Regions from separate parts of the Corynebacterium suranareeae genome, predicted to be linked through region 2. Evidence: riboswitches for the same ligand, from Rfam matches in the RefSeq annotation. Region 2 holds a riboswitch; the other holds the start of a gene.
The links. Region 2 has a riboswitch for cyclic di-AMP ahead of N24_RS11375 (C40 family peptidase). Riboswitches for the same ligand answer to the same signal wherever they lie in the genome.
Positions count from the first base shown of each region.

Region 1: it holds a riboswitch for cyclic di-AMP, as region 2 does, so the genes downstream of both, rpf1 (resuscitation-promoting factor Rpf1) here and N24_RS11375 (C40 family peptidase) in region 2, are expected to answer to the same signal.

Region 1 covers NZ_AP017369.1:1,013,088-1,016,493, reverse strand. The annotation lists gene N24_RS04845 (glutaminyl-peptide cyclotransferase) at 1-33, shown strand, start outside; gene N24_RS04840 (DUF2771 domain-containing protein) at 45-584, shown strand; gene N24_RS04835 (cold-shock protein) at 640-1,023, opposite strand; cyclic di-AMP (ydaO/yuaA leader) riboswitch at 1,436-1,571, shown strand; gene rpf1 (resuscitation-promoting factor Rpf1) at 1,577-2,155, shown strand; gene N24_RS04825 (hypothetical protein) at 2,525-2,716, opposite strand; gene N24_RS04820 (helicase-associated domain-containing protein) at 2,782-3,406, shown strand, end outside.
Region 2 covers NZ_AP017369.1:2,458,641-2,462,046, reverse strand. The annotation lists gene qcrB (cytochrome bc1 complex cytochrome b subunit) at 1-218, shown strand, start outside; cyclic di-AMP (ydaO/yuaA leader) riboswitch at 974-1,128, shown strand; gene N24_RS11375 (C40 family peptidase) at 1,140-1,772, shown strand; gene N24_RS11370 (C40 family peptidase) at 1,916-2,935, shown strand; gene pimB (GDP-mannose-dependent monoacylated alpha-(1-6)-phosphatidylinositol monomannoside mannosyltransferase) at 2,960-3,406, shown strand, end outside.

The DNA of each region.
Region 1 (3,406 bases), 1.4 Mb from region 2:
CTCTATGAGGTCAGATTCGTTCCTGCTGGCTAGAATCAAGACTCATGGCAAGCCGGAAGACCAAGCGTAAAAACCTCATCCAGATTCTCAGTCTCATCATTGCGGTGATTTTGGTGGTGATTGTGTCTGTGGTGTTCCAACAATGGTGGAATAACCGTCCGGAGCCGCTTCCGCAAGATATCTCCATTACTGCTTCCTCACCAGCTGGTGAAATTGAAGTTTTCCCCTTCAGCATGTGTGAGCCTGGCGTGGAGTGTGAGGAACAAGAAGTACCAACGCTTGAGGTCGGTGCGGATGAAGAACTACACCTTGTTATTCCGGAAGCAATCCATGACCACGATTGGTACTTGCTCACCATCTACGATGATCCTGCAGCCAACGACGAATTTTATCACACCAGCTATGAAACAACAGAAGCCACCGTTCCTGGGTCGGTAGATCCAACTGAGGAAGGTGGCGAGCGCCCACGTCTTGTTGTGGTCGAGGTTTCTGCCGTGATGATCGGTCAGGATGAAAATGGTGAGGAAAGCCCTTATACGGTCACCTGGTCGCTATCTACAATGGCAGAAGCAGACAGCCAGTAACTTCATATAAGCATTTAAGGAGAGGATCCGAATATGGATCCTCTCCTTAAATGTTTTAAGAATCTAGCTCTTTAGCAACAACGCGAAGGATTTCTGCCACCTGTGCTCCAGCCTTGTGTTCCGGGTATTGCCCATTGGCAAGGCCTGGTTGCACACTGCTTTCAAGGAGCGTGATGAGGTCAGAGATCATTCCGTTGAGCTCTTCTGGCTTGTATTTGTGTTGTGGACGCCTGCGTGGAGTTTCAAGAATCTTTACACGAAGTGCTTGAGGGCCCTTACGGCCTGCAGCGAAATCAAAATCGATCCGCTGTCCCTTATGCAATTCGGTAACTCCCTTGGGTAGAACTTGCTTACCGACGAAGCAATCTTCCCCACCTGGATTGGAGACAAAGCCGAAACCACGCTCCGCGTCGTACCACTTCACTGTTCCGACAGGCACTTGTCCTCACCACTTTCGTTCGTATTTCATTTACTGATTCAAATTGATCAGCGGTTTTTAACCAGAAGAAACTATTATACACCGCAGGCATCGCGTCCAAAACTTCGCGAAGAGTTACATCAAATGCCGAAATATTCCGAAATGTAACATATTTCACACCCGCCAATTCGGTTGGTGTGACCTGCAGATTCAGGGTATTCACCTACTGGAATTGATATAGATTCCGTAAATAACGTGACACAATCGTGACCTTCCGGATACCGTGTACCCCAGGCACCGCAACGGTTCATCCATAATCCGGCTCATCGCCAAACCCTGTCTGGGGTCGGAGGCTGAACTAAAACCTAGGTGCATTAGAACTTTAAACCACAAACTCCCGCATTTATGCGGGACATATTGCAGACAGGGACGGGGAAACCACCCGCCATCTTTTCACAAAGAAGGGCACGGAGGCCAACTCCTTGGGGTGAAGCCGGACATCCACCGGCAGAGCAACTCCTCCGCTCTAACCCGACAGCTAACCTCGACGGCGACAGATGAGAGGAAACTTTTCATGGGACGTCACTCCGCTAAGACTAGCTCTGCGTTTACCAAGCTTGCTGCATCCACCATCGCTTTCGGTGCTGCTGCAACCATCATGGCTCCAACCGCATCAGCTGCACCTGATTCCGACTGGGACCGTCTGGCGCAGTGTGAGTCCGGTGGCAACTGGGCTATCAACACCGGTAACGGCTACCACGGTGGACTGCAGTTCTCCGCTAGCACTTGGGCTGCATACGGTGGACAGGAATTCGCCCCATACGCATACCAGGCAACCCGTGAGCAGCAGATCGCTGTTGCAGAGCGCACCTTGGCTGGCCAGGGTTGGGGCGCGTGGCCTGCTTGCTCTGCATCCCTCGGTCTGAACTCAGCACCAACCCAGCGCAACGTTTCTGCCACCACCTCCACCCCAGAGTCCACATCTGCTCCTGTGGCCGAATACAAGGCTCCTGCAGATAACAACGTTGCAGTTGGCTCCACCGATCTCAACACCATCAAGTCCACCTATGGCACCGTAACCGGAGCTCTTGCTCAGTACGGCATCACTGTTCCAGCAGAAGTTGAGGCTTACTACAACTCCTTCGTTGGCTAAATGCTTCCTTTTTAAAGGGGAGAGAACCTAAAAGGTTCTCTCCCCTTTTTTGGTGCATGCAAATATTCACCACAAACTAAAGGATTTTTTCAATTTGTGGTGGGGATTCATCAAATAGAAAGGGTTCAATGCAAGTTTTTGACCGATTTACATAGCGCGCGGCCTGTTTGTGGTGAATCCTTGCCCTGGAAGCTTTCAGGAATCACATCTGCCGCTGTGGCCTCAAAACGTAGCCCCTCTAAAATCGCCCTCAAGCGCCCAAACAGTTCCGCTTTGCACAAAGAGTCATTCTGGAGCCTTCGACCCCTTAAAACAGCGACAAAAAGAGGCAGTGCCCAAAAGGGTGCTGCCTCTTTTTTAGGATCTTCCTTAGCGGTTGATCCGGGTGTAAGGATGAACGTATCCGGTCTCTTCTGCAGGGACTGGGAATTCCATATCATCGCCCCATGGGCTGGATGCGCCTGCGACCTTGGAGATAAGTTCAGTAACTACATGTCCGTCAGCTGGGTCGTGCTCCGGCCATGCCGGATCAACGAAGTGCTTCTTCTCTACGTTTGCCATGTCTTACATTCTTTCAAACTCTTAGAACAAAAGTCACCTCAACAGGGCTTAAACTTAACAACATCATGAAAAAAGACTCCCCCGTCCCCACCCTTAAGGGTTGGCTGGATACTCAAAGTGATGATCAGTTATCCGTAATCCTAAGAAATCGACCTGATGCTGTCCTTCCTCTTCCGCCTAATTTGGGCTCTCTGGCTGCGCGTTTGCAGTTAAGAGCGTCGGCTGTGCGTGCCGTATTGAAGCTCAATGCGCTAGAACTTGCGGTGTTGGAGGCTGCTGCGAATATCGGTGGTGAGCTCCACCCGGTTTCTGCCCCCGAAGTGGTGGAGTATTTGCGCGCGACGTTAAAAGACGATGCACCTTCAGAAGCCCAAATTGATGCAGCAATAATTACGTTGAAAAATTACGCGCTACTTTTCGGTGATGAGCAGGTGATGATTGCTCAGGAAACGATGGCTGCGTTACCTGCTTTTTGGCGTTTGCTTCCCGAGGTGGGTGATCGTGGGCAAAGTGAAAAGGAGGTGAGGGAAAGCGTCGAAAAGCTTTCTGAGAGGCACCGGAAACTTTTAGACACGCTGGCGGCGTCGGGTGGCTTCGGTCTGACGCGCGATGCGGGGCCGAATGCCGATCCGACGCGGCCGGTTCCGCAATTGCTTGCTGCTGGGTTGCTGGCCCGCGTCGATGAGCAGA
Region 2 (3,406 bases):
TTCCATTGCCATACGCTGGCGCCGCTGTTCCTAAGCAGATGAACCAGCTTGGTTACTCCGCAGTGGAAACCCGTGGTGGATTCTTCGGCCCAGACCCAGAAGATATTGTGGCTAAGGCGAAGGAAATCGAGCACGCTAACCACCTTGAGGAAGCAGAGACTCTCCGCGCACTCAACGAGGCAAACATCGAGCGTGACAGGAATGAAGGCAAGAACTAGTTTCTAGCATTCCTTACAAAAACTCCCTGTTGCTAAAACCTTTGGTTTTAGCAACAGGGAGTTTTTCTATGCCAATTCCTTGTCGGAATTTGGTTCCCTATGAGATCTAACGTAGTCATTTGAAATCTCAGCCAACATCCAATTAGAAGCACTAATAGGTCTATCTAGTGCCTGGCGGATGCCGTGGAGGCGCAGGGGGGAGCATACTTATTCATCGGGGCTCGAAGCGGCTTTCAGGAGTCCTTGTGGCGTTGCTAGTTGATGACAACACACTGGAAGGTGGGTCCCTTTAAATACGAGCATCCTAGCCTCGTTGCTCAAACGGTGACTCCAACTTGTGCACGGTTTCAAAAATGGCAGGGTTTGTTCTCTGAGTTTTGTTGTCATATGTTCAAATCCCAGAGCATAAGACGCCACTTGTGAATAATGTCACATAGTGGGATTGTCGCGTTTGGGCGGTCGGTTTTTTGCTGCGAGAGAAATCGTTTGATTCGCTGTGAGCTTGCTGAAACGCAAGCGTATTGGCACTTTTTAGGGCTTTAATGGTTTACCCTTAGGGGTAGGGGCATGAGTTCGCTTTTTTGATCTCGGTCAAATCAACCGTCGATAACAGTTTAATAACGCTCGATTGTTGTAGGCGGGCTAGACAAGGCTTGTTGCAATTTCGTAACCTAGTTGAGACCTTGCGGGACGGATTGAAAACATCATCCCGCATTACAGAAACAAATAGACGCTTAATCGCAAGCATAGTTTAGATCCATCCATCTGAACAATGTAGCGAGCCGGGGAACCAAATGTGTTCCTGGGGTGAGTTTCCCACGAGGGTTCTTTTGAAAAAGAGAAGGAGTGGGGATAGGAGCCTTCCGCTCCGAACCCGACAGCTAACTCGGTCAGCAAACAGGAAGATTTGGAGTTTCATCAGTGGGTAAGCACCGTCGCAACAATTCAAACGCAACTCGTAATGCAGTAGCAGCATCAGCAGTTGCGCTTGGAGCTACCGCAGCTATTGCCACCCCAGCACAGGCTGCTGAAGTTGTTGTTCCTAATACTGGATTCAGCATCGACGTCGCTGGCATCGAGACCACCCCAGGTCTGAACAACATCCCAGGAATCGATCAGTGGATTCCTTCCCTCAGCAGCCAGGCCGCACCAACTGCTTACGCCGCCGTTATTGATGCTCCTGCAGCAGAAGCTCAGGCAGCCCCTGCAAGCGCGGGTCAGGCAATTGTAGATGCAGCTCGTACCAAGATTGGTGCACCATACGGTTGGGGTGCTGCTGGCCCTAACGCTTTCGACTGCTCCGGCCTGACCTCCTGGGCATACAGCCAGGTTGGAAAGTCCATCCCACGTACCTCTCAGGCACAAGCTGCACAGGGTACCCCAGTTGCTTACTCTGACCTTCAGGCTGGCGATATCGTTGCGTTTTACTCTGGCGCGACCCACGTGGGAATCTACTCTGGCCATGGAACTGTGATCCACGCCCTCAACAGCAGCACTCCGCTGTCTGAGCATTCCTTGGATTACATGCCATTCCACTCTGCAGTTCGTTTCTAAGCTGCAAAGAGTTCAGATATCAAGCAAGCCACTCTCACCTAAGAAGTAGAGAGTGGCTTGCTTTCTTTCTTCCTGGGTAACGCACTTGTTATCGGGCTACAGTAGTGAAGTTGTTTGAGTGAGGTTGATAGGGGATTTGGAAGATGTTTGGTCGCCGTTGGGGCAGCATCATGGCATCAAGCCTGCTGGTTGGATCCTTGTTGGTTTTTCCACATTCTGCTGGCGCTGAGGAAGTTGATCAGCTGATCAAAGATATTGACCTTGTTTCCCAGGAAACCTCTGCGCAGAATGAAGCGGTTAAGCAGCTTGAGATTGATATTGAAGCTCGGGAAGCAACAATTGCGGAGGTTCAGGAACGCGCTGGAGAGTTCCGTGCTGCTGCTGAGACCGCTTCGCAGAATGTAGAAGCATATCGGTCTGAGATCAACCGCATTGCACAAGCTAAATATCGTGGCACCGTAACAGATCCTCTAAGTATTGCGGTATCGGCGGAAGATCCGCAAAATGTCATTGATCGAATGAGCTATCTTTCAACATTGACTAAGTCCACCAGTGATGTGGTGGAATCCCTTAATGCAGAAACCAAGAAGTCTGCTGATGCGGTGTATCAAGCTAACCGCACCAAGGCGGAGGCAGAATTTCAATTGGGTCAGCTAAAAGTTCGGCAGGCTGAACTGGAAGCTGAAAGGGAGCAATTAGACGCCCGCAAAACGGAAATTCGGGATCGTGTCGATGCCTTGACGGCGGAGGAGCGGGAGCTGTGGACAGCCAAGAATGGTCCCTTGGAGGTTGATCTCACGGAGCTTTTGGGCATTTCTTCTAAGACTTCAGGGGCCGTGGAAGCTGCTCTGTCTAAGTTGGGTAGCCCCTATGGCTGGGGCGCTATCGGACCCAATGAGTTTGATTGCTCGGGCTTAATTTATTGGGCTTATCAGCAGATGGGTAAGACTTTGCCACGCACGTCGCAAGCTCAGATGGCAGGTGGAACTCCAGTTAGTCGTGATGAGCTACAGCCGGGTGATGTCATTGGTTATTACCCGGGAGCAACCCACGTGGGGTTGTATATCGGCGACGGTAAGATAGTTCATGCTTCAGACTACGGAATTCCCGTTCAGGTGGTATCTGTTGATTCAGCACCTTTTTATGGAGCCCGCCGGTACTAAAACACGCTTGTCAGGAGAATTTTTGTGTCAGCACCCCGAAGAACTCTCGTTGTGACCAATGATTTTCCGCCCCGCGTAGGGGGTATTCAAAGTTACCTCCGGGATTTTATCGCTACGCAAGATCCAGCTTCGATGGTTGTTTTTGCTTCTACTCAAAATGCTGAAGAAGCCCATGCTTATGATGCAACCTTGGACTATGAGGTACTGAGGTGGCCTAGGTCGGTCATGCTCCCCACACCAACTACTGCTTATGCAATGGCAGAGATTATTCGGGAACGAGACATCGATAATGTGTGGTTCGGTGCTGCTGCTCCGTTGGCACTGATGACAGCTAAGGCTAGACAAGCTGGCGCAAGTAAGATTATTGCTTCCACGCATGGTCATGAGGTTGGCTGGTCGATGCTTCCTGGGGCGAGGCAATCTTTGCGCAAAATTGGTGCAGAAGTAGATGTAATAACTTATATTTCTGAT